Regions from separate parts of the Streptomyces sp. NPDC002513 genome, predicted to be linked through region 1. Evidence: riboswitches for the same ligand, from Rfam matches in the RefSeq annotation. Region 1 holds a riboswitch; each other region holds the start of a gene.
What was found. Region 1 has a riboswitch for S-adenosylmethionine ahead of ACWD5Q_RS03020 (aminotransferase class V-fold PLP-dependent enzyme). Riboswitches for the same ligand answer to the same signal wherever they lie in the genome.
Positions count from the first base shown of each region.

Region 2: another riboswitch for S-adenosylmethionine. It lies ahead of thrC (threonine synthase); the one in region 1 lies ahead of ACWD5Q_RS03020 (aminotransferase class V-fold PLP-dependent enzyme).
Region 3: another riboswitch for S-adenosylmethionine. It lies ahead of ACWD5Q_RS09610 (amino acid ABC transporter permease); the one in region 1 lies ahead of ACWD5Q_RS03020 (aminotransferase class V-fold PLP-dependent enzyme).

Region 1 is NZ_JBSFXK010000003.1:51,435-58,251, forward strand. It holds gene qcrB (cytochrome bc1 complex cytochrome b subunit) at 1-1,013, shown strand, start outside; gene trpD (anthranilate phosphoribosyltransferase) at 1,147-2,211, shown strand; SAM riboswitch class IV at 2,346-2,462, shown strand; gene ACWD5Q_RS03020 (aminotransferase class V-fold PLP-dependent enzyme) at 2,678-4,039, shown strand; gene ACWD5Q_RS03025 (Lrp/AsnC family transcriptional regulator) at 4,092-4,373, opposite strand; gene ACWD5Q_RS03030 (rhomboid family intramembrane serine protease) at 4,562-5,257, opposite strand; gene ACWD5Q_RS03035 (hypothetical protein) at 5,414-5,653, shown strand; gene ACWD5Q_RS03040 (NYN domain-containing protein) at 5,688-6,817, shown strand, end outside.
Region 2 is NZ_JBSFXK010000004.1:222,424-229,240, reverse strand. It holds gene ACWD5Q_RS05105 (ROK family protein) at 1-177, opposite strand, end outside; gene ACWD5Q_RS05100 (DUF3263 domain-containing protein) at 285-512, shown strand; gene otsB (trehalose-phosphatase) at 642-1,496, shown strand; gene ACWD5Q_RS05090 (alpha,alpha-trehalose-phosphate synthase (UDP-forming)) at 1,547-2,974, opposite strand; gene ACWD5Q_RS05085 (glucosyl-3-phosphoglycerate synthase) at 3,085-4,053, opposite strand; SAM riboswitch class I at 4,226-4,382, shown strand; gene thrC (threonine synthase) at 4,401-5,690, shown strand; gene ACWD5Q_RS05075 (MoaD/ThiS family protein) at 5,687-5,962, shown strand; gene ACWD5Q_RS05070 (cold-shock protein) at 6,415-6,618, shown strand.
Region 3 is NZ_JBSFXK010000010.1:4,167-10,983, reverse strand. It holds gene ACWD5Q_RS09630 (NtaA/DmoA family FMN-dependent monooxygenase) at 1-1,063, opposite strand, end outside; gene ACWD5Q_RS09625 (LLM class flavin-dependent oxidoreductase) at 1,083-2,291, opposite strand; gene ACWD5Q_RS09620 (ABC transporter substrate-binding protein) at 2,395-3,420, opposite strand; gene ACWD5Q_RS09615 (amino acid ABC transporter ATP-binding protein) at 3,574-4,359, opposite strand; gene ACWD5Q_RS09610 (amino acid ABC transporter permease) at 4,356-5,336, opposite strand; SAM riboswitch class IV at 5,670-5,779, opposite strand; gene ACWD5Q_RS09605 (glutathione S-transferase C-terminal domain-containing protein) at 5,867-6,760, opposite strand.

The DNA of each region.
Region 1 (6,817 bases):
GCGACTTCGTGGCCCGGTTCTACTCGATCCACATCCTGCTGCTGCCGGGCATCATGCTCGGCCTGGTGGTCGGCCACCTGATCCTGGTCTTCTACCACAAGCACACGCAGTACGCGGGTCCCGGCAAGACCAACAACAACGTCGTCGGCATGCCGCTGCTGCCGGTCTACACGGCCAAGGCCGGAGGCTTCTTCTTCCTGGTCTTCGGTGCCATCGCGGCCGTCGCGGCGGTCGCGCAGATCAACCCGATCTGGGCCATCGGCCCCTACCGTCCGGACCAGGTCTCCACGGGCGCCCAGCCCGACTGGTACATGGGCCAGGCCGAGGGTCTCATCCGTGCCATGCCCGGCTGGGAGATCAACCTCTGGGGCCACACGCTCGTCCTGGGCGTGTTCATCCCGCTGGTGCTCTTCCCGCTGACCCTCGTCGCCATCGGTGCGTACCCCTTCATCGAGGCCTGGATCACCGGCGACAAGCGCGAGCACCACATCCTGGACCGCCCGCGCAACGCGCCGACGCGTACGGCCTTCGGTGCCGCGTGGATCTCCTGGTACTTCGTGATGCTGCTGGGTGGTGGCAACGACATCTGGGCCACGCACTTCCACCTGTCGATCAACGCGATCACCTGGTTCGTCCGCATCGCCTTCTTCGTGGTGCCGGTGCTCGTGTTCCTCGTCACCAAGCGGATCTGCCTCGGCCTCCAGCGCCGCGACCGCGACAAGGTGCTGCACGGCCGCGAGTCGGGCATCATCAAGCGGCTGCCGCACGGTGAGTTCATCGAGGTCCACGAGCCGCTCAGCCAGGAGCAGTTGCACACGCTCACGGCGCACGAGCAGTACAAGCCGGCCGAGATCGGTCCGACGGTCGACGAGAACGGCGTCGAGCGGAAGGTCAAGGGCTCGGAGAAGCTGCGTGCCAGGCTGAGCAACGCCTACTACGGGGAGGACAACCAGATCCCCAAGCCCACTGTCGAGGAGTACAAGGAGATCACGAGCGGCCACGGCCACCACTGATCGCTGCGCGCGCCACGCCACGGTCCAAGGGCCCCGTCCGACCGGACGGGGCCCTTCGCCGTGCCCGGGGCTGGATAGGGTGGACCTGTTCGAGAAGCGTGTCCCCACCGGGACACCGACCCAGGAGCGGCTTATGAGCGCTGTGAACCCCGCTGGAGGCGACACCGCGGCGGGCCGTTCCTGGCCCCGGGTGCTGAACGCGCTGCTGGACGGCCATGACCAGAGCGTGGACGACACGGCCTGGGCGATGGACCGCATCATGCGCGGCGAGGCGACGGACGCGCAGATCGCCGCCTTCGTCGTCGCGCTGCGGGCGAAGGGCGAGACGGTCGAGGAGATCACCGGGCTCGTCCGGGCGATGTACGCGCACGCGAACGTGATCGAGGTGCCGGGTCCCGCGGTCGACATCGTCGGCACGGGCGGCGACGGCGCGAGGACGGTGAACATCTCCACGATGTCGTCGATCGTGGTGGCCGGCACGGGCGCGAAGGTGGTCAAGCACGGCAACCGTGCCGCGTCGTCCGCGTCGGGCTCCTCGGACGTGCTGGAGAAGCTCGGCATCAATCTGGACCTCACCCCGCGGCGGACGGCCGAGGTGGCCGAGGAGGCCGGGATCACCATCTGCTTCGCGGTGAAGTTCCACCCGGCGCTGCGCCATGTGGCCGCGGCGCGCGGGCAGCTCGGGATCCGTACGACGTTCAACGTGCTCGGTCCGCTGACCAACCCGGCGCGGGTGAAGGCACAGGCGGTGGGCGTCGCCGACCCGCGGATGGCGCCCATCGTGGCGGGCGTCCTGGCCGAACGCGGGAACTCGTCCCTGGTCTTCCGGGGCGACGACGGACTGGACGAGCTGACGACGACCTCGACGTCGCGGGTGTGGGTGGTCCGCGACGGCACGGTCACCGAGGAGACCTTCGATCCCCGGGACGTCGGCATCGAGCCGGTGCCGGTGGAGGCGTTGCGCGGGGCCGACGCCTCCTACAACGCCGATGTGGCGCGGCGCCTGCTGGACGGTGAGACCGGTCCGGTGAGGGACGCGGTGCTGCTGAACTCGGCGGCGGCGCTGGTGGCCCTGGAGCCGACGGGGGCGCCGCTGGCCGAGCAGCTCCGCGCCGGGATGCAGAGGGCGCAGGAGTCGATCGACTCGGGGGCCGCGAAGCGGACGCTGGAACGCTGGGTGGCCGCAAGCCACCGGTGAGCCCAGGGGAGTGGGGGGAGCGCGGCACGGCCGGGCTCCCCCTCTCGTACACCGCCGCAGGGACATCCGGCGCATGTCCCGGCATCCGGACAGCTGTTGCGGCCGGCTGATCACGTCACGTAACGTCCTGCCCAGGTCATGAGCGACAGCCACTCGGCCCCGGCCGGCTGTCCGGCAACCCTCCGTCCGTGGCGGGGTGCCCCGGGTGAAGACCAGGCCGCAGGCAGCGAGGTCTGCGGCAAGCGCGGACCCCTCACACGCGGTGCATGAGCGTGGGGCCAGGGGTCCTGGTCGTTCGAGGGAGCCTTCCGTGAGCAAGCGAATGCGCTAGGGCCGCAGAGCCCCGCCTCCGCATCCCGTTTCGCCCTTCTTCACCCTTCACCCTTTCCTGTGCCGTTGACGCAGGCGCGCGTTCTGCGCGCCCTCCGGCACGGTGATCCCACCTGCCTTTCACGGGAGTGCACCCATGTCCGTCTCCACCCTTGCCGCCGACCCGTCCGTTTGTGCCCCGCTGCCCGTTCTGGGCAGGGATGTCAGCGTGCCGCTCGTCACGGGCGGCACCGTCACCTACGCCGCGCTCGACTACGCGGCCAGCGCCCCGGCGTTGCAGCGGGTGTGGGACGACGTGGCGGCGTACGCGCCGTACTACGGCAGCGTCCACCGCGGCGCCGGGTATCTGTCGCAGCTGTCCACCGACCTCTTCGAGAACGCCCGCCGGACCGTGGCCGCGTTCCTGGACTGCCGCGAGGCGGACCAGGTGATCTTCACCCGGTCCACCACCGACTCGCTCAACCTCCTGGCCGCCGCCCTGCCGGCCGGCTGCCAGGTCTTCGTCTTCGAGACCGAGCACCACGCCTCGCTGCTGCCCTGGCGCGACGCCCGGGTCACCGTCCTCGACGCCCCGCGCACCCCGCGGCAGGCCGTGCGGACCCTGGAGCGCGCCCTCGCGGACCGCGACTCCCGCGGACCGGCCCTCGTGTGTGTCACCGGCGCCTCCAACGTCACCGGTGAGTTGTGGCCCGTACGCGAGCTGGCGGCGGTCGCCCATGCGCAGGGCGCCCGTATCGTCCTGGACGCCGCCCAGCTCGCCCCGCACCACCCCGTGTCGGTCACGGACCTCGACGTGGACTGGGTCGCCTTCTCCGGCCACAAGCTGTACGCCCCCTTCGGCTCCGGCGTGCTGGCGGGCCGCGCCGACTGGCTGCGCGCGGCCGAGCCCTATCTCGCGGGCGGCGGCGCCAGCCGCCGGGTCACCCGGCGGACGGACGGGGGAGTGGACGTCGACTGGCACGAGACCGCCGCGCGGCACGAGGCCGGTTCGCCCAACGTGATCGGTGCCTACGCCATCGCCTCGGCCTGCAAGGCCCTCACCGAGGCGGGCTTCGACGCGCTCGTCGCCCGTGAGCAGCACCTCGTCCGCACGGTCAGGGAGGGACTCGCCGGGGTCCCGGAGGTCAAGGTGCTCTCCCTCTTCGGCGACGACGCGCCCCGCGTCGGTGTGATCTCGTTCGTCGTCGACGGCTGGAACAGTTCCCACTTCGCCGCCGCGCTCTCCGCGGAGTACGGCATCGGCGTCCGCGACGGCCTGTTCTGCGCCCATCCGCTGGTGCGCACCCTGCTGGGCGGCGACCCGGAGGCCCCGGGCGAGTGCGGTGCCCCCGAGGCCGCACCCGGCGAGCGGTCCCTGAACGCCATCCGCGTCAGCTTCGGCGCGGGCACGCCCGACGAGCATGTCGAGCGGTTCGTCCGGGCGGTCGCGGAGCTGGTCCGGCAGGGCGCGCGGTGGACCTACCGCACACAGGACGGGCGGTGCGTTCCGGCGGTCTGACGCCCCCGACCGATCGCCGAGCCCGGGTCCTGGTGCGCCGGCCGGAAGGGAGTCAGTTGTCGAGCCCGATCGCGAACGCCGCCTCCAGGTCGTGCTGGGAGTACGTGCGGAAGGCGACATGCGTATCCGTGCCCAGGACGCCCGGGATCTTGCTGATCCGGCCGGGGATGACGTCCGCCAGGTCGTCGTGGGCCCGCACCCGGACCATGGCGATGAGGTCGTAGGTGCCGGTGACGGAGAAGACCTCGCTGACGGAGTCCAGCGCGGCGATCGACTCGGCGATCTCGGGGATCCGGTCCACGCTGGTCTTGATGAGCACGATCGCAGTGATCACGGCTGGCTGTCTCCCTAGGTGCACGCTCGGACTGTCACTCTAAGACCTGCCCCACCGCTCACCAACAGACGCTGTCCCGGCAGCGTCGGCGGCCACCCGGCCGCGCCTCGGCGGCCCTCTTCGGCGGCTGGTTCGTCCGCCGGGGCGCTCGTGCCGGCCGGTGTGGCGGAGGAGGGGGCGAGGGGGACTCACGGACGCGCCGCCAGCACGGGCCTGCGCACCCAGGCGTAGAGGAAGCCCAGTGCGAACCCCACGACATGGGCGAGGTAGGCGACCCCGGGCCCCTGGGTGGCGCGGTCCGCCGCGATCCACTGCAGTGTCGCCCAGAAGGGCAGCACCACCCAGGCCGGAAAGCGCAGCGGCAGGAAGAAGAGGAACGGGAAGAGACTGGTCACCCTGGCCCCGGGGAACAGGAACAGAAACGCGCCGAGCACCGCGGAGATCGACCCCGAGGCCCCGACCAGCGTCTGCGTCGACTGCGCGTGGGCCGCCGCGTACCCGAGGAGCGCCAGATAGCCGCAGCCCCCGTAGAACAGGGCGAACTCCAGATGGCCCATCCGCTCCTCGGCCATCGCCCCGAAGACATAGAGGAACAGCATGTTGCCGAGCAGATGCACCCAGCTGCCGTGCACGAAGAGCGCCGTCGCGGGCGTGAGGGCGGCCCGTGGCGCCCCGCTGAACAGCTCCGCGGGCACCACGCCCCAGCGGGCGAAATAGGCCCGCTGGGCGGCGAGCAGCGCCTCGCCCCGGCCGTAGGAGGGGTTCAGGCCCGAGGCCGGCCCCAGGGCGAAGATCAGACAGCACAGGACGATCAGCCCGTACGTCATGGGCGCCGACTGTCCTCGCAGCGCCCTCCCGGCCGCCCTGCTCCAGGTGCTGATCATGGGACAGAGCATGGCGTAACCGGACTGATCCGCACAGAGTGCCTCGCCGCGTGAGACGGGCGGGCGGCGACTACCCGCCAGGCCGTAGGGTTACGAGCCACGCTCCAGGGAAACTGGCGCATCACGGAGACTGGAAGAAGGAAGAGAGCGTCCACGATGACGGTTCCCCTGCCGACCGAGACGACCCGCTGGCGCTGCACGCTCTGCGGCAACCTCACCCGGTTCGACGTGACCCGTTCGTCGAAGGTGGTCGAGTACGTGCATCTCGATCTGGCCGGGGAGCCGACGGTCGAGGAGCGCGAGGTGGTCAGTGAGACCATCGAGTCGGTGCGTTGCCGCTGGTGCAACGCCGTGGACCAGGTGGAGCTCGTGGACAGGCCGGGCGCCGGCTCCTGACGGAGGCGGCCTCGCACAGGCATTGGGGTGACGGATGGTGGAGACTTCGGGCGGGGAGCCGGTCGACGGCACCGCTGAGGTGCTCGACCGTCCGCTGCCCGACGGAGTGCGCCGTCGGGTCGTGCAGATCGTCGCGGACGGCTTCGGCGGGCTGACCCTGGCCGAACTGCCCGCACAGCTACGGCAGTACGCCCGGTTCGCCCCGAACCGTCGGGCCAAGTTCGCCGGCAACGCCATGGCGGCGGCCGTGGAGAGCGACACGCTGTTCCGGCAGCGCATCGCAGAGAAGCTCAGAGAGGCCCAGCCGGAACTCACCGGCGCCCTCGACTCCGGCTCGCCGCCCCCGGCCGCGGACCCGCTCGACGTGGCGGCCGCGGCCTATGTGCTGCGCCCGGCGGGCTGGGTGAAGCTGGTGACCGCCGCGGGCGAGGAAGCCCAGCGGGTGGACGCCGAGCGCGTCGACGAGGAGAACCGGGCCGAGCTGGAGCGGCTGCGTGAGGAACTGGGCGCCGCCCGCGCACAGACCCGCGCCGAGACCGATCGGCTGCGCGGGGAGCTGGAGTCGGTCCGCAAGGAAGCCGAATCGCTGCACCGGAAGCTGCGTGCGGCGCTCAGCGACGTCAAGCGCGGCGAGGCTGCCCTGCGCAAGGTCCAGGGCGAGGTCGAGGCCGTGCGCGCCGAGGGCCAGGCGCAGGTGTCCGTCGCGGAGAGCGAGACCCGGCGGCTCAAGGCGCGTCTCGGCGAGGCGGAGGCCGCCCTGGAGGCCACGCGCCGAGCGGTGCGCGAGGGGCGCAGCGTCGAGGACATGCGGGTCCGGCTGCTGCTCGACACCGTGCTGGACGCGGCCCAGGGGCTGCGGCGGGAGCTGGCGCTGCCGCCGGTCTCGGTGCGGCCCGCGGAGACCGTGGACGCGGTCGAACCGGGACGGATGACACCGAAGGACATCGCCGCCCGGGCGCTGTCCGAGAGCGATCCCGCCATCCTCGACCAACTGCTCGCGCTGCCGCAGGCGCATCTGGTCGTCGACGGCTACAACGTCACCAAGACCGGCTACCCGCAGATGCCGCTGGAGAAGCAGCGGCTCAGGCTCCTCGGGCAGCTCTCGCAGCTCGCCGCGCAGTCCGGCGCGGAGGTCACGTGCGTCTTCGACGGGGCCGAACTGGC
Region 2 (6,817 bases), on a different contig from region 1:
CCGCTCGCCGTGCGCGCGCAGCTCGGCGGCGAAACCGAGGATGGACTCCACCACGGCGTCGGGCCCGCGCTCGCGGCCGGTGGCCCGGCGCGCCTGGTGCAGCAGTTCGCCCCCCGCGCCGACCAGGGCGGCCTTCATCCCGGTGCCGCCCACATCGAGGGCGATGACATGTCTCACGGAGACAGTGTGGGCCCTGGACCCGGAAGAGGTCTAGTCCACTCATGGCGGTTAACGCCACCGGCGGAGCCGTCCGCTCTGTCGGCCCCTGCCGCTACCGTTTCCCCATGGAAGAGCTCAACCCCCGGGAAAAGGCCGTCCTCGCCCTGGAGGGGCGCAGCTTCCCCGGGCCGGGCGCCAAGGAACGGGCCATCCGGGAGCAGCTCGGCCTCGCCCCCGTGCGCTACTACCAGCTGCTCAACGCACTCCTCGACGACCCGAGGGCCCTCGCCCACGCCCCGGTCACCGTCAACCGTCTGCGCCGCGTCCGCGACTCCCGCCGCACGGAGCGCTGACCGTGCCGGGCACTGACGGTGCTGGGCGCTGACCGCGCCGGGCGGACACCGAGGGGACCGGGCGTCGCGTGTCCGGTGCGTGTGCCGGGGTCAGGAGTGCGCCCGGCCCCGCGCGGATAGGGTCGCCGTATGGGTAGCCACACGGACTCCTTGCCGACGCCCGCCACCCCGGCCGGGCGCGACGGTCTCGCCGCCATCCTCGCCCGGCCCGAGCGGGCCGTCCTCGCCTTCGACTTCGACGGGACGCTCGCCCCGATCGTCCCGGACCCCGACCAGGCCCGCGCCCACCCGGACGCGGTCCCCGCCCTCGCGGCACTCGCCCCGAAGGTCGCCTCCGTCGCGGTCGTCACCGGCCGCCCGGCCGATGTCGCCGTCCGCTACGGCGGCTTCGCGGGCGTACCCGGACTCGACCACCTCGTCGTCCTCGGCCACTACGGCGCCGAACGCTGGGACGCCCGCACCGGCACCGTCGACGCCCCCGCCCCGCACCCGGGCGTCGCCGCCGTCCGCGCCGAACTCCCCGGCCTCCTGGACGAGACCGGTGCCCGGCGCGGCACCTGGATCGAGGAGAAGGGGCGCGCCGTCGCCGTGCACACCCGCCGGGCCGACGATCCGCAGGCCGCCTTCGAGGCCCTGCGCGAACCCCTCACCGGCCTCGCCGCCCGCCACGGCCTGATCGTCGAACCCGGCCGCATGGTCCTGGAGCTGCGCCCGCCCGGCATGGACAAGGGAGTGGCCCTGGCGGAGTACGTCCGCGGGACCGGCGCCGGAGCGGTCATGTACGTGGGGGACGACCTCGGCGACCTCCCCGCCTTCGCCGCCGTCGAGACGCTCCGCTCCGACGGCCTGCCCGGCCTGCTGGTCTGCAGCGGCAGCGAGGAGGTCACGGAACTGGCCGACCGGGCGGATCTCGTGGTCGACGGCCCGGAAGGCGTCGTACGGCTGGTGACCGCGCTGGGGGACCGCCTGGCGGACCGCCCCTGAGGGCCGTCGTCACCCCTGGTTCAGGACCGCCCGCGCCCGGGGAGTGAACCTCAGTCCTCCAGCGCGGCGAGCTGGTCCAGGAACCAGCGGGCCGGGGGAAGCGCCGTGGCCCGCGCGGCCAGACGCTTGGTGCGTTCCGCGCGCTCTCCCGGACCCATCGACAGCGCCTCGTGCAGCGCCTGCGCCGTGCGCACCACGTCGTACGGGTTCACGCTCACCGCGTCCTCGCCCAGCTCCTCGTACGCCCCCGCCTCCCGCGACAGCACCAGGGCACAGCCCTCGTCGGAGACCACCGGGACCTCCTTGGCGACCAGGTTCATACCGTCCCGGATGGGGTTCACCAGGGCCACGTCCGCCAGCCGGTACGCGGCGAGCGAGCGGGCGAAGTCGTCCTTGACGTGCAGCTCCACCGGGGTCCACCCGGGGGTGGCGAAACGGGAGTTGATCTCCGCCGCCACCCGCTGGACCTCCGCCGTGTAGTCGCGGTAGACGGCCAGGTCCTGCCGGGACGGGTAGGCGAACGCCACGTGGACGACCCGTTCGCGCCACTGGGGACGCGACCGGAGCAGTTCCTCGTACGCCAGCAGCCCGCGCACGATGTTCTTCGACAGCTCCGTGCGGTCCACCCGCACGATCGACTTGCGGGGCCTGCCGTCGGGGCCCGTGCCGATCTGCTCCCGCAGGACCCGCATCCGCTCGTCCACATCCGGCCGGTGCGCCCGCTCGCGCAGGAACTCGGCGTCCGCGCCCAGCCCGTGGACGCCGACGCGGGTGCCCGAGGGGAGGTCCGGGCCGAGGACCGCGTGGCAGCAGTCCGTGAACGCGTCCGCCCACCGCTGGGTGAGGAACGCCGCCCGGTCCGCGCCCAGGATCCCGCCGAGCACCCGCGCGGCGATGTCGTCGGGCAGCAGACGGAAGTACTCCGGCGGCGCCCACGGCGTGTGCGAGAAGTGGCCGATCCGCAGGTCGGGCCGCAGCTCGCGGAGCATCCGGGGGGTCAGGGCGAGGTGGTAGTCCTGGACCAGGACCGCCGCGCCCTGCGCCGCCTCCTCCGCCAGCGCCTCGGCGAACGCCCGGTTGTAGGTCTCGTACGCCGCCCACTGCCGCCGGAACTCCGCGTCGAAGACCGGCTCCAGCGGCGTCTGGTACAGCATGTGGTGCACGAACCACAGGACCGAGTTCGCGATGCCGTTGTACGCGGCGGCGTGCACCTGCGCGTCGATGTCGAGCATCCGTACGCGCTGGCCGCCGGTGTCGGCCGGATCGAGCCTGCCGCCGGTACGCCGTACGGCCTCCCGGTCGCTGTCGTTCAGCGCGGAGCAGACCCACACCGCGTCCGTGTCGGGGCCGATCGCCGACAGGCCGGAGACCAGTCCGCCCCCGCCGCGCTTGGCGGTGAGCTGTCCCGTGTCGTCCAGCGCGTAGGAGACCGGGCCGCGGTTGGACGCCACGAGAACGGAAGCCGCATTCGAAGCCATGCCACGAAACCTAGCCCGAGCCGAAAACGCTCAAACGTTCCCTTCGGCCGTCCGCTGAACCGTATACGACGGCCGGCGTCACGGACGCGGTCCGCCCGGGGCCGGACGGCTCAGGCCGCCCGCCGGTCCGCGTACTCCGCGATCTCCGCCATCGGCGGCCGCTCCTCGGTGTCCACCGCGTACGTCCGCGGCTCGAAGCGGCCCTCGACGCGCTCGAACTGGGTGAGGGCGGGGCGGACCAGATGGCCGCGGGCCAGCCGCAACTGCGCGGTGCGGTAGATCGCCGCGGCCATGCGGCCGAGCGCCTGGCCGTCCTGGTGGCGGTGCAGGCGCACCCCGACGTCGACCTGGGCCAGGGCGTCCAGGCCCACCAGATGCAGGGCGTCGACCAGCACGCCCAGCTCCACTCCGTACCCGACCGGGAACGGGAGCCGTTCCAGCAGCGAGCGGCGGGCGGCGTACTCGCCGCCGAGCGGCTGGACGAACCCGGCGAGCTGCGGCCAGTGCATGTTGAGCAGCGGGCGGGCCATCAGCTCGGTGACCCGGCCGCCCTGGCCCGCCGCCGGCCCGGCGGCCGGCTCACCGGGCAGGGCCAGCGGCCGGTCGTACATCGCCTTCACGAGGTCCACGCCCGGGTCGGTGAGCAGCGGGCCCACGATCCCGGAGACGAAGTCCGACGAGAACTCCCTCAGGTCCGCGTCGACGAAGCAGACGATGTCCCCGCGGGTGACCAGGAGGGAGCGCCACAGCACCTCGCCCTTGCCGGGCACGGCAGGAATGCGCGGCAGGATGGTGTCGCGGTGCACCACCGTCGCGCCGGCCGCCGCGGCCACCTCGAAGGTGCGGTCCGTGGAACCCGAGTCGACGACGACGATCTCGTCGACGAGCGGGATCTGCCGCATCAGGTCGTGCCGGATCACGGCGACGATCTCGCCGACCGTCTCCTCCTCGTTGAGCGCGGGCAGCACGACGCTGACCGACGAGCCCGAGGCGCGTTTGGCGGCCAGGATCTGGTGGAGCGGACGATCGGTCACGGACCAGGAGCGGGTGCTCAGCCAGCGCTCGACTTCTTCCAGCACGGTCTGCGGCTCCTTGTCCCCGGCTTGACTCCGGCTTGTCCGTGGTGATCCATCTCGCGGTTCGGACGACTATCTCAACTGTCGTGGCCTTCGGTTACAGTCTTGAACAACGCCGGTGACCATCGCATGTCGGGGGTCGCCGCTGCTGACAACCAGTGAAACAACCGCATACAGCTCATCCAGAGGGGCAGAGGGACACGGCCCGATGAAGCCCCGGCAACCCTCCAGCCGGTTCTCGTAGATCAGTGATGATCGTCCTCGCGAGGCTCCCGGCTAGGGAAGGTGCCAAATCCGTCTCACGGCGAGATGCGTCGTGAGGAAGATGAGGAGAGAGGGCCTCGCCTGACATGGCTGTGCAGACAGTTGCAAGCAGCACCGACTCCGTGAACTCCGTGGACCTCGGCCCCGCCGCGGCCCTGTCCTGCCGCGAGTGCGGCCACCGGGTGCCGCTCGGCCCGGTCTTCGCCTGCGAGGAGTGTTTCGGCCCGCTGGAGATCGCGTACGACTTCTCGGGCTACGACACCGAGGAACTGCGCCGGCGGATCGAGGCCGGCCCCGCGAACATCTGGCGCTACGCGCCGCTGCTGCCGGTCCCGGCGGACGTCGCCGGCAAGCCGAACCTCAACCCCGGCTGGACCAAGCTGGTCAAGGCCGACAACCTGGCGCGCGAGCTGGGTGTGACCGGCGGGCTGTATGTGAAGGACGACTCCGGCAACCCGACGCACTCCTTCAAGGACCGCGTGGTCGCCCAGGCGCTGGAGGCGGCGCGCGCCTTCGGCTTCACCACCCTTTCCTGCTCCTCCACCGGCAACCTGGCGGGCGCGGTGGGCGCCGCGGCGGCCCGGGCCGGGCTGCGCTCCTGCGTCTTCATCCCGCACGACCTGGAGCAAGGCAAGATCGTCATGGCCGCGATCTACGGCGGCGAGCTGGTCGGCATCGAGGGCAACTACGACGATGTCAACCGCTTCTGCTCGGAGCTGATCGGCGACCCGGCCGGCGAGGGTTGGGGCTTTGTCAACGTCAACCTGCGTCCGTACTACGCGGAGGGCTCCAAGACCCTGGCGTACGAGATCGCCGAGCAGCTGGGCTGGCGGCTGCCGGACCAGATCGTGGTCCCGATCGCCTCCGGCTCCCAGCTCACGAAGATCGACAAGGGGCTGCGGGAGCTGATCGAGCTGGGACTGGTCGAGGACCGGCCGTACCGGATCTTCGGTGCCCAGGCCGAGGGCTGCTCGCCGGTGTCGACCGCGTTCAAGGCCGGCCACGACGTCGTACGGCCGCAGAAGCCGGACACGATCGCCAAGTCGCTGGCGATCGGCAACCCGGCGGACGGTCCCTATGTGCTCGACATCGCGCGCCGCACCGGCGGGGCCGTGGAGGACGTGACGGACGCGCAGATCGTGGACGCCATCAAGCTGCTCGCCCGCACCGAGGGCGTCTTCGCGGAGACGGCGGGCGGCGTGACGGTGGGCGTGACCCGCAAGCTGGTCGAGAGCGGTGCGCTCGACCCGACGAAGACGACCGTCGTCCTCAACACCGGCGACGGCCTCAAGACCCTGGACGCGGTGGCGGGCACCGGCCTCACCGCGACGATCCGTCCGACCCTGGACTCCTTCCGAGAGGCTGGCCTCGCATGAGCGTGACCGTACGTATCCCCACCATCCTGCGCCCCTACACCGGGGGCCGGGCCGAGGTCGCCGCCGAGGGGGCGACCCTCGCGGAGGTCATCGCCGACCTGGAGAAGAACCACACCGGCATCGCCGCCCGCGTCCTGGACGACCAGGGCAAGCTGCGCCGCTTCGTCAACGTGTACGTCAACGACGACGACGTCCGCTTCGAGCAGGGCCTTCAGACGGCGACCCCGGACGGCACGGGCGTCTCCATCATCCCGGCGGTCGCCGGCGGCTGACGGCCGCTCACCCCGGCGCGATCGTTCGCCTTCGGTAAGGCAAAGCGCCGAGAGTTCATCGAATTGCCCTCTCCGCGAGAGAAGCGGAGGGGGCAATTCTGCATGGTTGAGCACGGTAGAGTTGGGGAACCCGCTCCCGGATTCCGGTCGCGCCACCGGAGTCCTTAACCACCCGCTGGGCAAGAAGTAGCCAAAGTGGGCATGGGTTTTGCGCCATCCATTCCTTTTGTCGGGCCCGACTTGCCCTGAATTCTGGTGAATTCTCCGTACATTCCCGACCGGTCATGCCTGGATTTCTCGTCCAAGTGACCTGTTGCGCAGGGCAGTTGGACAGATACATTCAGCCGCGGTCGACGCGTTCCGGCGCACGCCCCCAACCGTTGGGGGGTGAGGTCTGACCCGGATCCGCGAAGTGTGGATCTGTGCAAGGGCCAGTAATAGGGGAGTTAGGCATGGCTCAGGGCACCGTCAAGTGGTTCAACGCGGAGAAGGGGTACGGCTTCATCGCGGTCGACGGTGGTGCGGATGTATTCGTCCACTATAGTGCGATCCAGATGGACGGCTACCGCACCCTGGAAGAGGGCCAGCGGGTCGAATTCGAGATCTCGCAGGGTCAGAAGGGGCCGCAGGCGGACATGGTCCGCCTGGCGGGCTGAGGTAGCGCGCCGACGACTGAACTGTTCGACGTGTCGAGGGGCTCGTATCCCGTAGGGGTACGAGCCCCTCGGTCTGTCCGGATCCGGTGGGTCGGTGGGTCGGTGGGCCGGGGGTGCGGCGGGGGCGCGCGGGAGCGGTGACGCGGGCAGGTGTGTGCCCCCCCTGGGCGGGCTCGCTTCGCGGGCGCGCCGTGCGCCC
Region 3 (6,817 bases), on a different contig from region 1:
GCCACTCCCGCGCGGTGGCCAGGGGATCGCGGTACATCCGCACCTGGGCCCGGCCGCGCGCGATGGTGTTCTCGCCGGGCAGCGGGTCGATGTCCGGGAGGGGGCCGTCAGGGTCGTAGGCGGACAGGTCGCGGTTCCAGACGAACTCCAGGTGCTTGATCGCGGTGGCCCCGCTGACCTGCGCCCGGCGCACCTCGTGGGCCAGTTCCTCGGCCTCCGCGTCGGTGTCGCCGAGGACGAAGGTCGCGGCGGGCAGGATGAGCAGGTGGTCGGGGCGGCGGCCGTAGGCGGCCAGCCGGCCCTTGACGTCCGCGTAGAAGCTCCGGCCGGACTCCAGGGTGCTGTACCGGCTGAAGATGGCGTCCGCGCTCGCGGCGGCGAACTCGCGGCCCTCGTCGGAGTCCCCGGCCTGGAAGATCACCGGGCGCCCCTGGGGGCTGCGCGGGACGTTGAACCGGCCGTGGATGTCGAAGTGCCGGCCGTGGTGGACGAAGGCTCCGGCCTTCGCGTCGCGCAGGAAGGCTCCGGTCGCCGGGTCGGCGACGATCTCGTCGCCGCGCCAGGAGTCGAAGAGCTCGTTCGCCGTGGCGAGGAACTCCTTGGCGCGGGAGTAGCGCTCCTCCTGCGGCAGGAAGCCGCCGCGGCGGAAGTTCTCTCCGGTGAAGGCGTCCCAGGAGGTGACGACGTTCCAGGCGGCGCGTCCGCCGGAGAGGTGGTCCAGGCTCGCGAACTGGCGGGCCACCTCGTAGGGCTCGTTGAAGGTGGAGTTGATGGTGCCGGTCAGGCCGAGGCGGTCGGTGACGGCGGCCAGCGCGGCGAGCACGGTGAAGGTGTCGGGGCGGCCGACGACATCCAGGTCGTAGATCTGCCCGTCCTGTTCCCGCAGGCGCAGCCCCTCGGCGAGGAACAGGAAGTCGAACCTGGCTCGCTCGGCGGTCCGTGCGAAGTGCGCGAACGAGCTGAACTCGATGTGGCTGCCGGCCTTCGGGTCGCTCCACACGGTGGTGTTGTTGACGCCGGGGAAGTGGGCCGCGAGGTGGATCTGCTTGAGCGGCTTGCTCATGGTCGGGTGTCCTTCCGGCTCAGGCGACGGGGGCCGCGTAGCGGTTGGCGGGGCGGGCGAGCCCCAGCAGCCCGCGCAGGGTGCCGGCCTCGTACGCGGTCCGGAACGCGCCGCGGCGCTGGAGTTCGGGGACGAGACCGCGGGTGATCCGCGGCAGGTCGTGTCCGGCGACGGCGGGGCGGAGCCGGAACCCGGTCAGCCCGGCTGACCGCAACTCCTGGAGCAGGTCGGCGAGTTGGGCGGGGGTGCCGGTGAAGATCGGAGCGTCGCCGGTGTACGGGGCTTGGGCGGCGGTGTCGAGGCGCTCCCGGCGGGCGGCGGCCTCGGCGGGGTCGTCGTCGAGGAAGACCACCAGATCGCCGAAGAGGTGCAGCGGCTCGTCCGCGCGGCCGGCGGCCGCCTGCTCGGTCCGCACCTCGGTGACGATCGCACGGGCCTGCCCGGCGTCGTGCGGGGTGACATAGCCGAGGTCGGTGGAGCGGGCGACGAGCCGCAGCGGCACGCCCTGGTGGGCGAGCGCGGTCACCGGGGGCAGGCCCTGGGGCGGGCGCGGAGTGATGGAGGGGCCCTTGACGCTGAAGTGCCGGCCCGTGAAGTGGATGTAGTGGAGCTTGTCGCGGTCGATGAACCGGCCGGTGGCCGTGTCGCGGATCTCCGCGTCGTCCTCCCAGCTGTCCCAGAGCCGGCGCAGGACCTCGACGTAGTCGGCGGCCTCGTCGAAGAGATCGGTCACCAGGTCCTGTGCGCCGGGACTGTCGTAGGCGTCGATACGGGGCAGGGTGCGGCGGCCGAAGTGCGCGGCCTCGTCCGGGCGCGCGCTGATCCGGACCCGGACGCCCGCACGACCGGTGCTGACGTAGTCGAGGGTGGCGATGGCCTTGGAGATGTGGAACGGCTCTGTGTGGGTGACAACCACGGTCGGCACCAGCCCTATGTGTCGCGTCAGCGGGGCGACCCGGGCGGCGATCAGGACGGCGTCGAGGCGGCCACGGACCTGGTCGGTGCGTTCGTCCGGGCCGAAAGCGTGCGACGACTGGGGGCCGAGCCCGTCCTCGAAGGTCACGAAGTCGAGGAGACCCCGCTCGGCCTCCGCGACCAGGCCGGCCCAGTAGCCGGCGGTGAACAGGTCCCGGGGCCGGGCCTCCGGCTCGCGCCAGGAGGCGGGGTGCCAGCCGGTGCCGTCGAGCGCCACGGCGAGATGCAGGGGGGAAGGAGAGGGTGAGGACACGAGTGGGTGCCTTCCTGGAAGTCCGTAACGAGAGTGCCGGGCCCTCACGCGAGGAGGGCACGGCGACGGGGTCGGGACGAGGCCGAAGGGGCCGCGCGGGCGGTCAGGAGTTGTCGAGCGGCAGGCCCGGCGGGTTGAGCTGCGACCTGGTGACGGCCTCGTTCGACAGGTTCCAGGCGGCCAGCCACTTGGCGTACTGGCCGTTCTCGATCAGGTGGTTGATGGCGTCGGCGACCGGCTTGGCCAGACCGCTGTCCTTCTTCGCCGTCGCGGCGATCAGACCCTGGAGCGTCTCGCCGGCACCGGAGAACGTGCCCGCGTTGCGGGTCGCCCGAGGTGTGTGCGCGGTCTGGGCGATGTGGTAGGCGATGGCGGGGTTGGGACCGAAGTACGCGTCGATCCTGCCGGCGGCCAGCGCCAGATGGATGCTGTTGGTGTCCTGGAAGTACTTGACGGTGAGCTTCTTGCCCTCCTTGGCCAGCTTCGCCTTCCACTCCAGGAGGATGCGCTCCTGGTTGGTGCCGGAGCCGACGGAGACGGTCTTGCCCGCGAGGTTCTCGTAGTCGCCGGCGAAGTTCCAGGTGCTCTTCTCGGGCACCTCGAAGGCGAGGTCGTCCTTGCGGTAGGAGGCGAACTCGTACTTCTTCTTGCGCTCTTCGGTGTCGGTGACGTTGGAGAAGGCGACATCGACCTTGCCGCTGTCGATGCCGACGAAGAGGTTCTCCCACGTCGAGTTCTTCACCTCGGGTCTGAGGCCGAGGACCGCGGCCACCAGGCGTCCGAGGTCGGGTTCGGCCCCGGTGAGGGTCTTCTGGTCGCTGCCGACGTACGCCAGCGGGGGGAAGCCGGAGGGCAGGGCGCCGACGCCGATCTCCAGGGTGCCTCTGCGGCGCAGGGCCGCGGGCAGTTCGGCGCTGATCGACTTCACCTCGGACACCTTCAGGGTGGTCCCCCGGGCGGCGCCGTTGGAGAGCCGCCCCACGGCGACCGTGCCGGAGGCCGCGCTGTCCGTGGTGGTGGCGGCGGTGCTGTCGCCCCCGCAGGCGGCGAGCCCGGCGGCGAGGGCGACGACGGCGGTGCCCGCGGTGAGGCCACGGCCCAGGCGGGTGCGGAGAGTGAGAGTACGCATGGCGGTCCTTGTTCGGTGAGCGGTGGGGCGGGACAGGGCGGTGCGGGTGGGGGGAGCGATGGGGGCCAGGGGTGTGGGGCGGCAACGGATGTGCGGCGACGCGGACCGGGCGGGCCGCGGACGGCCGGGAGGGGTGAGGGGTGACGGGTGAGGTCAGAGCACCTTGCTCAGGAAGTCCCGCGTCCGCTCGTGCCGTGGATGGTCGAGAACCTGGGCGGGCGGCCCCTGTTCGACGATCCGGCCGTCGTCCATGAAGACCACCCGGTCGGCGACCTCGCGGGCGAAGCCGATCTCATGGGTGACGATGACGAGGGTGGTGCCGCCGCGGGCCAGGTCCTTGATGACGGCGAGCACCTCGCCGACGAGTTCGGGGTCGAGGGCGGAGGTGGGTTCGTCGAAGAGGATGACGCCAGGGCGCAGGGCGAGCGCGCGGGCGATGGCCACGCGCTGCTGCTGGCCGCCCGACAACTGCCGGGGATACGCCCCCGCCCGGTCGGCGAGTCCGACCCGCCCGAGCAGGTCGCGGGCCAGTTCCTCGGCCGCGGGTCTGCTCAGTGCCCGGGTCGCGACCGGGGCGGCGGTCACGTTGTCCAGCACCGTCAGATGCGGGAAGAGGTGGAAGTTCTGGAAGACGAACCCGATGCGGCCGCGCTGGGCCAGGATGGCCCGCTCACTCAGTTCCTTGAGGCGGTCGCCGTGCCTGCGTACGCCGATGGGTTCGCCGTTCACGCTGACATAGCCGCGTTCGGGCTGCTCCAGGTGGTTGATCACCCGCAGCAGCGTCGACTTGCCGGAGCCGGACGGGCCGAGGATCACGGTCACCTCGCCCGGCCGTACGGTCAACTCGATGCCGTTCAGCACCCGGTGGGCGCCGAACGACTTGTGCACGTCGTGGACCTCTACGGCGGCGGGGCGGGTCGGCGACGTCTCGGTGGTCATACGGCGGCCTCCCTGCGCGCACGGTCCCGCAGGTCGCGAAGACCGTTGCGGAGCTGGTGGAACGGGGTGGGCGGCAGGGTCCGGGCGGCGCCCCGGGCGTAGTGCCGCTCGACGTGGAACTGGACGACCGACACGAGGCTCGTGAGGATCAGGTACCAGACGGTGACGACCAGCAGCAGCGGGACGATGTCGCCGGGGTAGGTGCTGCCCATGGTCTGCGCGGAGCCGAACAGGTCCAGCAGCGAGACGTAGAACACCAGTGAGGTGCCCTTGATCAGGCCGATGAGCTGGTTGACGTACGCGGGGATGAGGGACCGGAGGGCCTGTGGGAAGACTATCCTGCGGAACTGGTAGCTCCTGGGCAGCCCGAGGGCGGCCGCCGCCTCGTGCTGGCCCTGGTCGACGGAGAGGATGCCGCCGCGGACGACCTCCGCGGCGTAGGCCGCCTCGTTCAGGCTCAGGCCGACGACGGCGACGGTCATGTCGGTGGCGAGCCGTGACTCGTCGAAGGCGAAGAAGGCGGGGCCGAAGGGGACGCCGATGCTCAGCGTCTTGTACAGCGCGCTGAAGTTGTAGAGGAAGATCAGCACGACGATCAGCGGTGTGGAACGCAGCGCCCATACATAGGTCCAGCTCACCGCGCGCAGCACGGGGCTCCTGGACAGCCGGGCCAGAGCGAGGAGGATTCCGCCGAGCAGGCCCAGTACCGCGCTGAGCGCGGTGACTTCGAGGGTGACGAGCAGTCCGTCGAGGAGGGTGGGGCGCAGGAACCAGTAGGCGAAGCGGTCCCACTGGTAGAAGGGGTTGGACACCAGTCCGTGGACGAACTGGGCCACCAGCACGAGCACGACGGCGGTGACGATCCAGCGGCCCGGCCGGCGCAGCGGCAGCACCCGCTGGGCCGTCGGGGGCGCCGCGCCGGTGTCGTCGGGCGGTGCCGGGGCGAGGGACACGGCAGTGCCGAGGGGTTCAGTCATGGCAGGCTCCAGCGGAGTCGGACGCCCCGGGGCGGCGCGCGCCACCGCACGACCGGGCGGCACGGGCCGTCGGGAGCGAGGGGGCGTGGGAGGCGCACGGGACCGGGGGCGGGACGGAAACATGGGCGCACCACGGCGGCGGTGCGCGTCAGGGAGGGGGAACGCCGTCAGCCGTGACAGCGGGCAGAGCCCGGGGTGGTACAGAGTGCGCTGTTGACGCGGAGGAGATCGACGGAGCGGTTCGCGCACAGCAGGACGCTGCAACGGGGCCGCTGAGCGGCTGTCCTCGAAGCTGCGTCCATCACTGCCACCGTCACTCTTCCGGCCCGTGGGGCCACGCGCTTACCGAAACGTCATCCGGTCGGGTCGTCACCTGGGGCACCCCACTGCGGAGCGAGGGTTGCCGGTCAGCAAGCCAGGGCTTGTCGCTGACGCTCATGACCTTTCTGGCCGTAAGTTAAGACAGGCGCCCGAAGCGCTGTCAACGTGCGTCCGTCAGGTGATACGTGCGCGGGAGCGCCGGCCGCCGGTCAACAGGGCGTCGCCGCCGCGCCGCCCGTAACGTGCGCCGCCCAGTCCAGGATCTGCACGGCCGCGCCCGCGGCCTCCGGACCGCGGCAGTGGGCGTGATGCCGGCGGGCGATCCCGTCGAGGTCGAGGTGCGGGCCGAAGGCGGGATCGGCGGCCAGCCGGCGGGCGTAGGCCCACAGGTGCGGATGGCCGGCGACGCGGTGCACGGCCTCGGCGTCCAGGTGCCAGCGGTGCACGGTGTCGAGCTGCACCAGGGTGACCCACAACTCCACGTCTGCCGCACTGAGTTGATTGCCCAGCAGATACTTCTGGCGGGACAGCCGGCCTTCCAGTGACCGCAGGGTGCGCAGCAGCGAGCCGAGTGCGGCGTCTCTGTCCTTGCCGTCCTCGCCCTCGGCGTCGGCGCGTCCGGCGCGCTGGGCGGCCGCGTCGATGCCCTGGGCACACAGGCGCCGGACGCCCTCGATCTCCGGGTCGGCGCCCTGCGGGTAGAGCGCGGGGCGGCCCGCGCCGAAGCGGCGCGCCAGGTCGCGCATGATGTCGGGGGCGTGGGTGCTGACGATCCGGCCCGACCAGTCGTCGCTGAGCACCGGCGCCACGGCGGCTCCCGGGTAGCGATGGGCGCTTGCCTCGTACAGCGGGCGCAGCGCGGAGTGTTCGCCGCCGGGTCCGTCGGGCACCGCGGGCAGCAGGGTGACGGGCAGGACCTCGTCGAGGCCCAGCAGGCTGTGGGTGATGGCGATCCGCAGACAGTGCGGACAGGACGGGGACAGGTGGAGGCGGTAGCGGCGCGGTACGGCGTAGTGGCCGCTGCGGGCGTCGCCGCCGATCCTGCCCCGGAAGGCGGGACCGGGCGAGGCGTACGGGAGGGCGGTCAGGGCATGGGCGGACATGTCTCTCCCCGGGGTCTGGGTGCGCGAGGGTGCGGTGGGTGGCGGCCCACGGGCGGG